Regions from separate parts of the Oceanobacillus sp. M60 genome, predicted to be linked through region 2. Evidence: riboswitches for the same ligand, from Rfam matches in the RefSeq annotation. Region 2 holds a riboswitch; the other holds the start of a gene.
The links. A riboswitch is a leader RNA that binds a small molecule or an ion and turns the genes downstream of it on or off. The one in region 2 is predicted to bind S-adenosylmethionine.
Positions count from the first base shown of each region.

Region 1: it holds a riboswitch for S-adenosylmethionine, as region 2 does, so the genes downstream of both, ACW0TQ_RS18340 (5-methyltetrahydropteroyltriglutamate--homocysteine S-methyltransferase) here and ACW0TQ_RS13720 (methionine ABC transporter ATP-binding protein) in region 2, are expected to answer to the same signal.

Region 1 covers NZ_JBSSNH010000007.1:322,289-330,079, forward strand. Annotated here, with positions in the region: gene ACW0TQ_RS18330 (zinc-binding dehydrogenase) at 1-180, opposite strand, end outside; gene ACW0TQ_RS18335 (GNAT family N-acetyltransferase) at 197-670, opposite strand; gene ACW0TQ_RS18340 (5-methyltetrahydropteroyltriglutamate--homocysteine S-methyltransferase) at 1,162-2,277, opposite strand; SAM riboswitch class I at 2,373-2,475, opposite strand; gene ACW0TQ_RS18345 (MDR family MFS transporter) at 3,372-4,775, opposite strand; gene ACW0TQ_RS18350 (DinB family protein) at 5,090-5,566, opposite strand; gene ACW0TQ_RS18355 (ArsR/SmtB family transcription factor) at 5,658-6,353, shown strand; gene ACW0TQ_RS18360 (ClbS/DfsB family four-helix bundle protein) at 6,566-7,111, opposite strand; gene ACW0TQ_RS18365 (VOC family protein) at 7,200-7,604, opposite strand; gene ACW0TQ_RS18370 (alpha/beta fold hydrolase) at 7,646-7,791, opposite strand, start outside.
Region 2 covers NZ_JBSSNH010000005.1:109,347-117,137, reverse strand. Annotated here, with positions in the region: gene ACW0TQ_RS13750 (ion transporter) at 1-315, opposite strand, end outside; gene ACW0TQ_RS13745 (DinB family protein) at 541-1,014, shown strand; gene ACW0TQ_RS13740 (arsenate reductase family protein) at 1,034-1,390, shown strand; gene gcvH (glycine cleavage system protein GcvH) at 1,457-1,837, shown strand; gene ACW0TQ_RS13730 (toprim domain-containing protein) at 2,052-2,417, shown strand; gene ACW0TQ_RS13725 (thioredoxin family protein) at 2,562-2,882, shown strand; SAM riboswitch class I at 3,023-3,122, shown strand; gene ACW0TQ_RS13720 (methionine ABC transporter ATP-binding protein) at 3,251-4,273, shown strand; gene ACW0TQ_RS13715 (methionine ABC transporter permease) at 4,266-4,934, shown strand; gene ACW0TQ_RS13710 (MetQ/NlpA family ABC transporter substrate-binding protein) at 4,996-5,853, shown strand; gene ACW0TQ_RS13705 (YuzK family famiily protein) at 6,051-6,203, shown strand; gene sufC (Fe-S cluster assembly ATPase SufC) at 6,416-7,204, shown strand; gene sufD (Fe-S cluster assembly protein SufD) at 7,222-7,791, shown strand, end outside.

The DNA.
Region 1 (7,791 bases), on a different contig from region 2:
TAAAATCATCGGGAAATTCGCCTTCGCTTTACTGCCATTTCTGTTCTTAATATCAGCATAATTCACGCTGGTATAAATTACTTTAATTAAAATTTCATCGGGTTGAGGTTCTGGCTTTGGTATTTCTTTGAATTGCAGCACGTCTGATCCGCCAAATTCATTCATCACAACCGCTTTCATCTTATTTCCTCCTTTTTTATGTCAGCTCTTTCTTAAACAGAACGCGATCATTGCCAAACCCATCATAATTTGCTTTTACTGCTGCACCATCTACTGTTTTGTCTCCTCGCTCGATCACAAAGCCCATTTTTTGATGAAACGCAATCGATGTTTTATTTACGGGAGAAGTGATGGAGCGGATGATTTTCCGATCAGCCATTTTAACTTTGGTGAAAAATTTCTCATAAAGTGTTTTTCCAATGTCTTTCTTCCTGTAATCCGGGTGTACACCGACAAAATGAATATATGCTTCATCTGACTGATCTTGAGATAAAAATCCAATTAAAAAACCTATTATCTCGTCATCTTCTTCTGCGATAAAGCTGGTATTCTTAAAATGTTGAAAAAATAATTTAGGCAGCATTCCTGCCATATCACGCCCGCCCCACCAGTCGTTTATCTGCGGAATCAGGACATCATAATCCGAACTTTGTAAACTGCGAATTTCCATTCTACATTCTCCCTTTTATTTGAAACGATGTACTATCATTCGTATAAATTCTTTTATTTACCATGATAAAACAGCTGAATATTCTTATTGTTATTACTAATATATCAAAAAATTATAATGATTTCTTTCTTTGTTTGAATAATTTTTCACGCCCGTATGTTAACCTTGATTTAAATTAGGTTGACAAAGAGAGGAGCGTTTTTTTGTTCAAATCGTTTAAAAATCAATTCATCCTTTCGTCAGTTGTTTCAATATTATTCATCATAAACACTTACTTACTTTTTAATTTTACTTATCAAATCAGTGACATAATGGCAAATTTATTTTTGTTCATCACCTTAGCTTCCGTTTTCAATACTGGTTTATTAGCTCAAAAGTATTTTCATTCAAAACAATCTTCTCTAAATGATTCATAGTACGTATTCAAAAAAGTTCGACAAAAAGGAGATTTGGAAAGCCCACCTCTCCAAATCTCCTTTTTCTCATATCCCTTATTTCCACACATCTTCAGCAATTCGCACAACATGCCGGATTTTTTCCCATTGCTGTTCCTCACTCAATAAATTTCCTTCCTCTGTAGAAGCAAACCCGCATTGAGGACTCAGGCAAAGCTGATTCAACGGTACATAGCCCGCCGCTTCTGTAATTCTTTCTTTAACAGCTTCCGGATCTTCCAGCTCGCTGAACTTAGACGTGATAAGACCCAGCACAATAAATAAATCATCACGGTTCACATGACGCAAGGGTTCAAATCCGCCCGAGCGGTCATCATCAAACTCCAGGAAAAGACCATCCACCTGTAGGCCGCCAAAAATCGTTTCTGACACCGCCTCGTAACCGCCGCTTGACATATAGGTAGATTGGAAATTTCCCCGGCAAATATGCATTGTTACCAGCATATCATCTGGTCTGTTCGCAATCGATTCATTGATTGCTCTCGCACATAATTCAGCTGTTTTCTCTGGATTTCTTCCTTTTTCAATCAACGAATTTCTGCCCTTCTCTGAGAAAAAGGTTGCCCAGGACGTATCATCCAGCTGTAAGTAGCGGCAGCCTTCATCGTATAATGCCTGAATCACCCCTTGATAAGCAGCAACCAGGTCATCAATAATGGCTTCATCATTTTCATAAATTCCTTCTTCAAACTCCGCCCGGAAAAAGAGCATGTTCGGGCTCGGAATCGCAAATTTTGCAACCGCATCTCCAGCAATACCATGCAGGAATTTATAATGCTCAATCATATAATGATTACTAAAACCAATTTTACCGGTTACCTTAATGCCTCTTTTTTTCGTTTCCACACCAGTGAATTGCAAGCCTTGTTCCGCGCTATAGCCTTCCACGCCATCTAAGCCTTCCAGAAAATCAAAATGCCACCAGGCACGGCGAAACTCCCCATCCGTCACGGATTGAAGTCCTGCTTCTTTCTGCTGTTCTACCAGTTTGATAATTTCCTCATCTTCCATTTGACGCAATTGTTCTGAGCTGATTTCCCCTTTTGCCTTTTGTGCACGCGCCTCTTTTAAACGCTGAGGACGAAGAAAACTCCCTACATGATCTGCTCTGAATGGAGCCCGTGTATTTTTTGTCTCTGCTGATATTGCCATCGAATACCCCTTCCTCTTTATCTGCTATATTCATTCTATATTCCATTAAAAAAACCCCTTCCGAAAATAGAAGAGGTTCGATATGATAAAATCTCTTTTTATCTTCAAGCAAAAATGCTTCTGGAATTAGCACAGTACAAATCAACGTCTGCTGCTAAGGCTTCAGCGGGCCAGTCCCTCCACCTTTCTCGATAAGAATATATGGAATTATACGAATAATCACAGTTTACTTTACATGGAAGCAATGAATTCGTCAAGGAGAATCCCAAAATATAGGAACCTTGCTGCAATTGATTTTAAATCAAGATTACGTTAACTTTTTTTATCGGAAAAAATTTTATAATCTTCACTAATCACAAAAGCAGCCAAATACAAGCAGAAAAATAAAATAGCTGCTCCTTCCCACGATACACTATTCCTCGTAAATAAGGACTCAATAAAAAATTTATAAAAACAAACACTAAGGAACCATTGAGCCACATAACTCAAAAGCATTACTTCCTTTGTCTGCTTTATTTTCGCTGCTTCAAGGATTAACATGTATAACAAATCAAACAGCATCCCCAACACATAAGACAGAAACAGAAACCCGCCGAAGTAAAGAAAATTCATAAAAACAGTATCAAAAAATTGTATTTCGATAAGTTTCCAGCCTGCTAAAATATTAGATAATCCATGTGTTATCAACATTGGATTGACGACAATAGCCGTAATACTAGCTATTAGCAGACCAGCAATAAGCAGATTGGCAATAAAGGTCGCAATCTATTTGTTTCTTATTCACAATGGTTAGAGCCCTCCATATGCTATAACACGTTTTTAACGCCAAATCGTATTAACTTTCAAAAAGCACTTATAAATCTTAATAACTGTCTTATATTGCTATATGATAATTTCATTGTTATCATTCTTTGAAGTTTTTTAATATATATCTTTATTTTACCACTATATTTACACATATCTTTTACTAAGACTTCTTTAAGGGATGAAATACACAATTTCGTTCCCCCGTTCTACATCAAAAAAGTACCAGACATCTAACAATGATAAATTGTTACAATGCCTGGTACTTTATTTAGCTTGATATTAGAGCCTTAGCTGACACGATTTCCCGGTTTTATCTCTTCTTTTAATTTAAAAGAAAGAATAAATCCAACGATAGCAATAATTGCTGCTACGATAAAGGAAACATTCACACCATGAATAATACCATTGATATCCTCACCTGGTATAGCTGCAGTGGACATGATTGTTACAAGCACTGCTGTACCAACCGAGCCAGCTACTTGGCGGAATGTATTATTCATTGCTGTCCCGTGCGGAATCAATTCGTTAGGCAGCTGGTTCAATGCCATGGTTGTCATAGGCATCATTACCATGGCAATCGAAATCATGCGAATGGCATTCATGGTTGCCAGATAGTTGAAGCTTGTATCCGCAGATAAATTCGTGAATGCAAAAGTTGTCAAGGCTAGCAGTAACAAGCCGCCTCGAGCAAGCCATTTTCCTCCGAATCTATCAAAAAGATAACCGGTAATCGGGTTGGAGAATCCCATTATAATCGCACCGGGCAACAAGACAAGCCCAGATTCAAGCGCCGAGAAGCCAACCATATTCTGCATATATAACGGCAAAATAACATTTGTCCCAATCATCGCAGCGAAGACCAGCATTCCAAGCGCCGTTGCTAACGTGAATGTGCTGTGTTTGAATACCCGGAATTCAAGAAGCGGTTCTTTCAAGTTCAACTGTCTGGTAATAAACCAATAGAGAGAAATGCTGCCGATAACAATCGTAAGAATGACCTGAAGACTGAGCCACCCTGCGTCGCCGGCGACACTGAAACCGTATAGAATTGCACCGAAGCCGACTGTAGAAAGGATGACCGATAAAATATCCAATTTCGGTTTCTTCAGCTCTGTTACGTTTTTCAATAAGAAGTAAGCCGCTATCATATCTAAAATAGCAATCGGCAGTACAACATAGAATACACTGCGCCATGGGAACTGATCCACGAGCCAGCCTGAGAGACTCGGGCCAATCGCCGGCGCGAATGCAATAACTAGTCCAAACAGTCCCATTGCTGTACCTCTTCTATGAACAGGAAAGGTCAGGAATAATATCGTCTGCATCAGCGGCATCATAATGCCGGCCCCTGAAGCCTGCAAAATCCGCCCAACCAATAACAATGAAAAGTTTGGTGAAATTGCTGCAATAAACGTGCCGATAGTGAACAATCCCATTGCAGTCATAAATAATTTACGTGTTGTGAATTTATCAATTAAAAAAGCCGTAACTGGAATCATTATCCCATTTACGAGCATAAAAACCGACTGTAGCCATTGCGCTGTACTCTCACTTAAATTCAAATCTTTCATGATGGGTGGAAGTGCAGTCCCTAGCAGCGTCTGGTTCAATATGGTGACAAAAGCACCGGATAATAATACCGCGAAAAGCGGAATATATTTTTTAATTTCAAATGTATTTTCGCTTTCCATTTTATACCAACTTCCTTACAAAATATTTACTTTTTAATCAACAATAGAACATAATATCATATTTGAAAGAGAACAACAAATCATTCCGCTTATTTTGTAACATTTTTATTCAGTTAAGCCCTCTTTACATCAAAGGATTTTGCTTTGGTTAATATGGATAAGCTGATGAAAAGCTTTTCCGATGTACACTGTTTAATTTCATAAAAAAACCATTGCGTGCTCTATTGATGAGATACATGAATGGTTTTAAAATGATTGGTAATTTATTTTAACTTAAAACAGCTTTTTATAATCTATCATAATAAAGAAAAAAATTAATCCCATATATTAGGGCGTTCTACCCCCATTGTTCTCATATAACTTAACAGTTGTCCTGTATGCACAGATTCATGATATGCAATCCGCAATAACATATCGCCCAGTTTTCTTTTATAACCAACATCTGAACGGTCAATTTCAATATTTTCTAAATCATTTATATGTATTGTCTTAATATATTTAATAAATTCATTGCGGTACTTCTTAGCAAATTCCAATTCATCATCCACTGTTGTAAATACTCTATCCTCAAAAGGATTAGATATATTGGTTAACGCCCTACTCCCTCTGCCAAGGATAATTTGATGATAGAGAAACTCCCCTTCTAATACATGCCTAATCATTTCAGAGCAGCTGATTGCATTTTCATCAGGTCTCCATTGCAGCAATTCTTCTGGGATTGCTCTCCAAACTTTTTCGCTTCTGCGCCGGACTTCTTCAAAATTAAGAGTAATCAATTCATTTGTATTCATTTCATAATCCTCCTGTCATATTGTATAACCTATTGTAGCACGCAGATACTTCGGCTATAATCGAAGTATAAATGTTTTGGGAGGAATAATAATGGGCAGCAGACCTGATTTTTCATATGTTGCAAAACTAATGGCTGATTCATCAAGAGCTGCGATGTTAGAAGCTCTTCTTGATCTTGATGGACTTCCTGCAAGCGAATTAGCAAAAAGGGCAAATGTATCTTTGCAAACGGCAAGTGGTCATTTATCAAAACTGGTAGAAGGAAATTTACTTCGCGTGGAAAAGCATGGCCGGCATCGTTATTTTCGAATTGCGAACGCCGAGGTTGCTCAGGCAATCGAAATGTTGACTGTTCTTGCTCCGTCTGCCCAGGTGAATTCGTTGAAGGATTTTTCACGCTCTGAAAAAATTCAAATTGCCAGAACATGTTATGACCATTTAGCAGGTAAGCTTGGTGTATTAATAACAGAAGCCTTGGTAGAAAAAGAATATGTGGCGGAAGATCAAGACGTTTTTATAGTAACGAAGGCTGGAGAAGAATTCTTTAACAGCTTTAAAATCGATCTGGATGCTTTACGACAAAAACGAAGACACTTTGCCCGAAAATGTCTGGACTGGAGTGAAAGACGTTATCACCTGGCAGGATCTCTCGGAAATGCCATTTTACTTCAATTGTTTGATTTAGGCTGGATTGAGAGATTACCTGGCCGTGCTGTAAAAGTTACTGATACAGGAATAAAAGGATTAGAGAAATCCTTTGGTATGGATACGAGTAAGTTGGGTTGATTTATCCTATAGCCTTATGGGAAAAAACATCATTTGAGCTGTCGCAAATTCGGCTTACTTCAAATGATGTTTTATTTCTCCCAGTTATCAGCATTATAAAGCGCTGTGATGTACGCTGTGCACATTAATTATTTAAGAAAATCATTTCGCTCTTCTTGATTATTGTATAAGCCATGTCCTCTGAAGTATATCCAGTATGCCTTCTCAAATCTTTACCTAATTATTCTTCTTTTATTCAAGCTATTTTCCCCTTCTTTAATCGACTTTGCAATAGCTTCACATTTGGAGATTGCCCATATGTAATGTTTGAAAGTATTCGCAGCAAAATATCCATATAAATTACTGGTCTTTGTCCATTTATAATATTTCTTCGTCATAATTTCTTCATTTGTATGAGATTGGATCAACTTCATTACCCGATGATGACTTAACTTCAATTTTTTTATGGCTTGATTCATCGTTACATCCTGATAGTTTTCCCGAATTTGCATATTAAGCGGCTTGATTGTTCTCCACATATAACCTGGTGCCGGCATAAACGGCGTATCTCCATCCATCCCTTCTCTGTACCATCTTTCAAGCATGGCATGCCATTCATATAAATGCATCAATACATCCCGAAAATTTTTATCTCTTTCTTCTGTCTCTATTGTCATACTTCTTTTTCTAGGCGGTATAGATTCAATGATTTCAAATAACGCTTTAAAATTCTGTTCGCTCTTTGCTAAAAGAATTTCCTTCCCGTTCTTTTCTGTCATGATAATTACCTCCTCTTTTACTACATTTTAACATCAGCATGAAAGGTAGGATAGCTTACTAATTTTCTAAAAAATAACACATCTCATTTTAATCATAGGCGCGGTTCATAAAAACGACTCTCCAGCCATCTGGATCTTCGATGGTAACTCCTTTGTCTTTCCAATAGGGATTCTCTGGCTCTACTTCGTTATATCCCATTTGGGCTAAACGATTTACGACATGCATGATTTCATCTTTATTTTCTATATAAAAAACCAGCAGATTATCTTTCGTAGGTGCAGGGCATGGGCTTCCGTCTTGATGAGATGTAAATTCTAAATGATAGTCTGTATGAGGCAATCCGAAGATAACTCCCTTAATCCCTCTGTCTCCTTCAAATACTTCTATTTTTGTTAAACCTACACCCGTTTCGTAAAAGCTGATTATTTCATCAAATTTATCTGTCGGTCTGGCTATCCTTACTTGCACTGCTGAAAAATTATTAAATTTCATACTGCCACCTGCTTTTTAATATTTTTATTTGAATACACGATTTAAATAGAATAGATCTCTTCCTCAACCACAGGCAAAATATCATTTTCAATAATTTGATAAAATAGCACTTGTTCTTCAATAAAAGGCGTGTGTGCGGAATTTTCAAAGGTATACATTTTCTTGAACGGAGCTTCGATGGAATCAT
Region 2 (7,791 bases):
TACCATGATGTAACTTGAGCCGAGGAATACGAAACTGGCCGATATAATGATGAAATCGAACACATTCCACGGGCTCTTAAAAAAAGCTGTAAGAGAAGAGCTTCCTATTAATCTAATAATAATTTCAATTGTAAATACAGCTAATAATAAAGTATCCAGCCAATAAATGATAGAAGGGAATTGATTGGAAATAGCAGGGTACGTTTCAAAGCCTACAATAATAGCATTAAAGATAATTAATCCGATAATCGTGTTCGTAAATATTTTGTTTTCTGCAATCGCAGCACATTTTGCTTGAAAAGAATTTTTTATCATAATAAATATCCTCTCTCTATTAAGTGTTCATCCGATATGTAAAATAATTTGAATTACAATTTAAAAGACCTCTTTTTTCCACAACTATTATTGTACGAATACTTTTTTATTTTGTCACTTCTGATTACATTTACGGCCAGCAGATATGGATTCAATATATTGGATTAAAGCAGAAGTTTCGTGGTACGCTAATAAAAAAGAAACATTATCTTAGGAGGGACTAGCATGTATCGAAATTTAAATGATTTTTTAACAGAATGGTCACAGTCTGCTGATGGTACAAAATCTGTATTAAAAGCTTTAGAGGATGACAAATTAAATCAGTCAATAGTAGAAGGACATAACAGCCTTGGCTGGCTGGGCTGGCATTTGGTGAATAGTCCTGTTTTCTTTATGAGCCTGGTCGGAATTGATTTAGACTCTTCTTATGATCCAGACGCCGTTCCAACAAAAGCAAGTGACATACTGGAAGCATATGAGGATATCTCAACTAGCGTTGCAGAGAAAGCAAAAGAGCAGCTGACGGATGAAGCATTAGTAAATGAAGTAGGTGATTTCGGCGGACCTGCTCCGAAAGGAAGTATTTTACGTATGCTGGTCAGTCATCAAATCCATCATCGCGGTCAGATGACTGTGCTGCTTAGACAGGCTGGCCTAGAGGTGCCCGGCGTTATGGGACCAACGAAAGAGGATCAATAGAAGAAGCGGAGGAAGAATAATGACATTATCTTTTTATTGGTATTCGAAATGCGGCACCTGTCGAAATGCAAAAAAATGGCTGGATGCAAACCAAATTGATTATAAGGCGATTCCGATTGCTGAAGAGCCTCCAAGTGCGAATGAACTGCTGTCTTGGATGGAAACAAGCGACCTGCCGCCTAAAAAATTCTTTAATACCAGCGGTAAAAAATATCGGGAATTAAATTTGAAAGAAAGAATAAATGATTTATCCCCGCAGGAAATGGCGGAGATTTTAGCTTCTGATGGTATGCTCATCAAAAGACCGGTCTTAACCGACGGCAAGAAAGTAACTGTCGGATTTAAAGAAGAAACCTATGAATCTGTCTGGAAATAGTGCTAGAAATGTAACTGACTTCCATGTATAGTTGAAGAGAATAAAGTTTTGTTGGAGGGATACGAAATGAGCTTGCCAAATGATTATTTATATTCAAAAGAACATGAATGGGTAAAAAAAGAAGATGGAAAAGTTCGTATAGGAATTACAGACTTTGCACAGGATGAGCTTGGCGATATTGTTTTCGTAGAATTACCGGAAGTCGGCGATTCTTTAGAGCTGGAAGAGCCATTTGGAAGTGTGGAATCTGTTAAAACGGTATCCGAGCTGTATGCTCCAGTCAGCGGAAAAGTGGTAGAAGTAAATGAAGAACTGGAAGACAGCCCAGAGCTTGTGAATGAATCACCGCATGAAAAAGCATGGATGATTGTTATTGAACTTGAGAATGAAGCAGATTTAGAGGAATTATTAGATTCGAAAGCATACCAGGAATTTATCGAAGGATAATAAAATTACATTACACCTATTTTAGAGAAAGAGAAAATACAGGCGCTGCTCCTGAATTTTCAAAAAAGGCTCTAAAAATAGGTGAAAAAGAGCTGACTTTTCCACATTCGTGTATAGTTAGCTCTTTTCTTTTCATATAATATAGAAAAAGCATAGGATAGGATTAGGTTAAAAAAGATGTTTACCTAATCACTTCGATAAGGAGTGCAAAACGATGATGGAAGATGATTACAACAAAGTCATAATCGTTGAAGGGTTATCTGATAAAAAGCATCTAGAAAAAATTCTTGACGACAATACCATCACCATTGTTTGTACAAATGGAACCATCGGTGTAGAAAAATTTGAAGAGCTGTTGGAATATTATCATTTGGACGATACAGATGTATTTATTCTGGTGGACGAGGATGATTCGGGAATGAAACTCCGAAAACAGCTAGCCAGGGAACTGCCGCACGCAGAGCATATTTATGTAAGCAGTGAATTTCGTGAGGTTGCCGCCACCCCAAAAAGAATGTTGGCAAGTATTCTGGCAGGAAAACGCATTGGAATCAATCTCAATTACCTTGCAAAATGGTAACGTAAAACGTTAAAATAAGAATGGATTCTATTCGCCGAGGAAATAAATAAGGAAAGATGCGAAGTCGTTTTATACGCAATCAGTGTAATCCTTTCACTCAGCATATATTATTTTATGGGAAGAAAAAGATTGAGGGGAATGAACTTGAAACAGTTTAGTGGAGAAGAAAAGAATCATCAACGATTCATACTATATATTTATACACCATTTTGCGGGACATGTACGGTAGCCCGCGCTATGCTTGAAAAAATAGAAAGACTGCATAAAACTGATATTTTTACGGAGATGAACGCGTCCATGCACCCTGATTTTATGCAGTCTCATCAAGTCGAAAGCGTGCCATGTCTTGCATTTATGGAAAACGGTAAAATGATTGAGAAAGTGTACACGTTTCAATCGACAGCAAATATTTATCAGTATTTGATGAAATACAAACCGGAATTATTCACAGCAATAAACAACTAAGTTTTTTCTGTACAAGAGGACGGTTCAATATACGAGAAGCAGCAGATTCCACAGAAACCTGAGTGAATGGCTAGGGATTGTGATTGACAAGGCACAAATGGCATGCTACTATAATGGCACTTCATTTAAAAATAGGCAAACTCTTATCAAGAGCGGTGGAGGGACTGGCCCATTGAAACCGCGGCAACCTTCAATCATTGAAAAGGTGCCAATTCCTGCAGGAAACTGTAAAGATAAGGGAGCAATGGACGATATTGTGTATAATAAAGCGTCTTTCTGTTCTCTTGCAGAAGGACGCTTTTTCAATGAAGAGGAAAATATAGCGTACACAATAAAATAGGTTTGTACACATATAGGAGTGAAATAAAGTGATATCCATTGAAGGATTGAAGAAAATATTCTCTTTAGAAAAAAAAGATATTGTCGCCGTAGATAATTTAAATCTAAACGTAGCGGATGGAGATATCTATGGCGTCATCGGATACAGCGGCGCGGGGAAAAGTACTTTTGTGCGTTTGATTAACAGGCTGGAAGAACCAACGACAGGTACGATAAAAATCGGCGATCAGGTTATTACCTCCTTATCGAAAAAGGATTTGCGTATCGCCAGACAGGATATTGGAATGATATTCCAGCATTTTAACCTGCTCTGGTCCCGGACAGTCGCTGAAAATATAGAATTTCCGCTTGAGATTTCCGGTGTGGAGAAAAGCGACCGGAAAAAGCGGGTACTGGAATTGGTTGAATTAGTAGGCTTATCAGGAAAGGAAAATGCCTATCCTGCACAGCTGAGCGGCGGACAAAAGCAGCGGGTAGGAATTGCAAGAGCATTAGCAAACTCTCCGAAGGTGCTGCTTTGTGATGAAGCAACCTCTGCACTTGACCCAGAAACAACGAATCAAATCTTGCGTTTACTGCAGGATATTAATGAAAAGCTGGGTTTAACCATTATTTTGATTACCCATGAAATGCATGTTATCCGCAAAATTTGTAATCGAGTTGCAGTGATGGAGCAGGGGAAAGTAGTAGAAGAAGGAACGGTTCTCGATGTATTTACCAGACCAAAGCAGCCGGTAACACAGAAGTTTGTTGAACAGCTGACTGGATCAGATGAGGAAGAGGAAGACATGACAGAGTTGAAGGAAAGATATCAAGAGGGCGCGTTATTACGGATTCAGTTTTTAGGAGAAAGTGCAAATCAGACCGTAATCAGCCAGCTTGTGAAGAATTTTGATATCCATGTTAATATTTTGCAGGGGAAAATCACCCAGACACAGGTCGGGAGCTATGGGACATTGATTGTTCAGCTGGTAGGTAATCAGCAGGAAGAGGCAATAAAGTACCTGGAAGAACAGGATGTTATTGAATTGGAGGTAATTCAGCATGCTTGAGGAATTATTTCCGAACGTTACAATAGAAGATTTAGTAGAAGCTTCTCAAGAAACACTTTACATGACCATTATAGCTTTAGTCGGTACAGCTATTATTGGCTTACTTTTAGGCCTGCTGTTATTTTTAACATCGAAAGGGAACTTTTGGGAAAATCGATTGATTAATTTTGTTGTTGCAACATTTGTCAATGTATTTCGTGCCGTTCCGTTTATTATATTAATCCTGCTGTTATTTCCTTTCACCGATTTTGTAGTAGGGACATTGCGCGGTCCTAATGCTGCACTGCCGGCTTTAATCCTCGGATCTGCACCTTTCTATGCAAGATTAGTGGAGATTGCATTGAAAGAAGTAGACAAAGGAGTTGTAGAAGCTGCCAAAGCAATGGGAGCTAAAGCAAGTACGATTATTTTTAAGGTGCTGCTTCCGGAGTCCAAGCCTGCACTTGTATCGGGGCTGACGGTTACAGCGATTGCTTTAATCGGTTATACTGCGATGGCAGGTGCGATTGGAGCAGGAGGACTAGGGAACCATGCTTACTATTTCGGGTTTCAGCGGAAAAGCTGGGATGTTGTATTTGTCAGCACAGTCATCATTGTGATTATCGTATTTATCTTCCAGTTTATTGGGGATGCTATAACCAGAAAGATAGACAAGCGTTAAGAAAGGTGCTATTCAAGAATTTCTTGATTCACATAATAAAAAATAAAAAGGGGCGTTCAACATGAAAAAGCTTTGGTTTTTAGCAGCTGCGAGTTTGATTTTATTCTTAGCAGCATGCGGAGGAAATGATGATTCTTCCAACAACGAAGAAGGTACAGGCAGTGATGGGGACGAGCCGGCTGAAATTACAGTTGGTGCTTCCAGTATCCCGCATGCTGAAATCTTAGAAGAAGCAGCACCATTATTAGAAGAAGAAGGAATTACATTAGAAATTGAACAGTATGAAGACTATGTTTTACCGAATGATGATTTAGATAATGGAACACTGGATGCGAACTTCTTCCAGCATCAGCCGTTTCTTGATCAAACGATAGAGGATGCCGGATATGAGATTGAATCTATCGGCGGGGTTCATGTAGAACCAATGGGAGTCTATTCTCAAGGTATTGAAAGTATTGATGATATTCCAGATGGAACAGAGGTAGTATTAAGTAACTCTGTATCAGATCAGGGGAGAATTTTATCTTTATTTGAAGCAAATGGATTAATTACATTAAATGAAGATGTGGATAAAGTTGCTGCAACAATAGACGATATTGAGGAAAATCCGAAAGATTTATCCTTCCACCCGGACGTTGCTCCTGAGATTACACCGGATATTTATAATAGTGAAGAAGATTCATTAGTGGTTATTAACACCAACTTTGCTATCGGAGCAGGATTAAATCCACTTGAAGATGCGCTTTTCATTGAAGGCGATGAATCAGATTATGTAAATGTTATAGCTGTACGTTCAGAAGACAAAGACAGCGAAGCATTAAATACATTAGTAGAGGTACTGCAATCTCAAGAAATACAGGATTTTATTACGGATAACTATAATGGTGCTGTAATTCCAACACCAACTGATGCAGAATAAAGAGCATTTCCGAAGAATACTAAGAATGTGAGAGTATATCCACCTATAGCGAAAGATTTTCATAAATTATCCGAAAATATAAGTTTAAATCGATTTTGAGCGGGAATCATACCTGTGTTAGCATATTGAATGTGTTAAACAAACCGAAAGGATGATTTATTATTACCACTGAAAATGGTTTAAGCTACACTTCGGAAATGGAAAAAGGAATTGGTCAATCAAGAGGTGTCAATTACGAGGAATATGACCGAAGCTTGAATAAAAAGTTAAAAGTGGAAAAAGAAAGAGAACAGGAATACCAGAAGGCGAAGAGACTTTCTACAGAAGCAGTTTCTGGTAATTTAAGATAAAAATAACAAAAGCTGATGTCACGGGGCATCAGCTTTTTAAATGGGAACAGATCATGAAAAAAGTGTCTAAAGAAGCATAGTTAAAAGCTTTTTAAAGACGAATGATAACAGTTGCGAATTAATTTGAAATGCTTTAAGATTGTAATGAGAATAAATTGAGAATGGATATCATATTCATTTCATTTAAAATACAGTTTTTGGAGGTATGATTTATGTCAGGCTCAGTATTAGAAGTTAAGAATCTTCACGTATCTATTGAAGATAAGGAGATATTAAAAGGGGTAGACCTAACCATTAAAGGTGGAGAATTCCATGCTGTCATGGGACCGAATGGTACAGGTAAATCCACATTGGCATCTGCCATTATGGGTCACCCTAAATATGAAATAACAGAAGGATCCATCACCCTCGACGGGGAAGATGTTTTAGAGATGGAAGTAGACGAACGTGCCCGTGCCGGTCTGTTTTTAGCAATGCAGTACCCAAGTGAAATCAGCGGTGTAACTACTTCTGACTTCTTACGTTCTGCGATTAATGCAAAACGCGAAGAAGGCGATGAAATTCCATTGATGAAATTCATCAAAAAATTGGATAAGGACTTAGATTACCTTGATATTGATCAAAATATGGCAACACGTTACCTTAATGAAGGTTTCTCCGGCGGGGAGAAAAAGCGTAACGAAATCCTGCAATTAATGCAGCTGGAGCCAAACATTGCTATCCTTGATGAAATTGATTCAGGGCTGGATATCGACGCATTAAAAGTAGTATCAAAAGGAATCAACCAAATGCGTTCGGATAATTTTGGCTGCTTGATTATTACTCACTATCAACGTCTATTAAACTATATTACACCTGATTTCGTACACGTAATGATGCAGGGACGCGTTGTGAAGTCTGGCGGACCAGAGTTAGCAAAACGTCTTGAAGCAGAAGGTTACGAGTGGATTAAAGAAGAATTAGGAATCGAAGACGAAGAAACTGCAGAACAAAACGCGTAATGTAAGGAGGGATAATCATGACTGTAGAAACAAAGCTTTCATTCAATCAAGAATATATCCAGGCATTTTCCAAAGAACGAAATGAACCCGGCTGGATGGCTACGCTTCGTTCCAAAGCTTTGGAAATGGCTGATTCGCTAGAAATGCCAAAACCAGATAAAACAAAGATTTCAAACTGGAATTTTACAGATTTCCAGCATTCCTATAAAGAAGCGGCAAAAATCGCTTCTCTTGATGAACTGCCTGAAGAATTAAAAGAATACTTCGATGAAGATGCCAGCATGGAGAATCTATATATTCAGCGTAATCAGACAGCTGCATATAACAGCCTTGCGCAGAAGCTTCAGGATAAAGGGGTTATTTTCACAGATATTTTTACAGCAGTCAGAGAGCACAGCGAGCTGGTTGAAAAATATTATATGAATGATGCAGTTGCTGTTGATCAGAACCGTTTAACAGCGCTTCATGCAGCACTGATGAACGGCGGCGTATTTGTATATGTTCCTAAAAATGTACAGGTGGAAGAACCGCTTCAAGCAATCTTCTGGCAGGAAGATAACAGCAGCGCATTATTGAATCACGTGCTT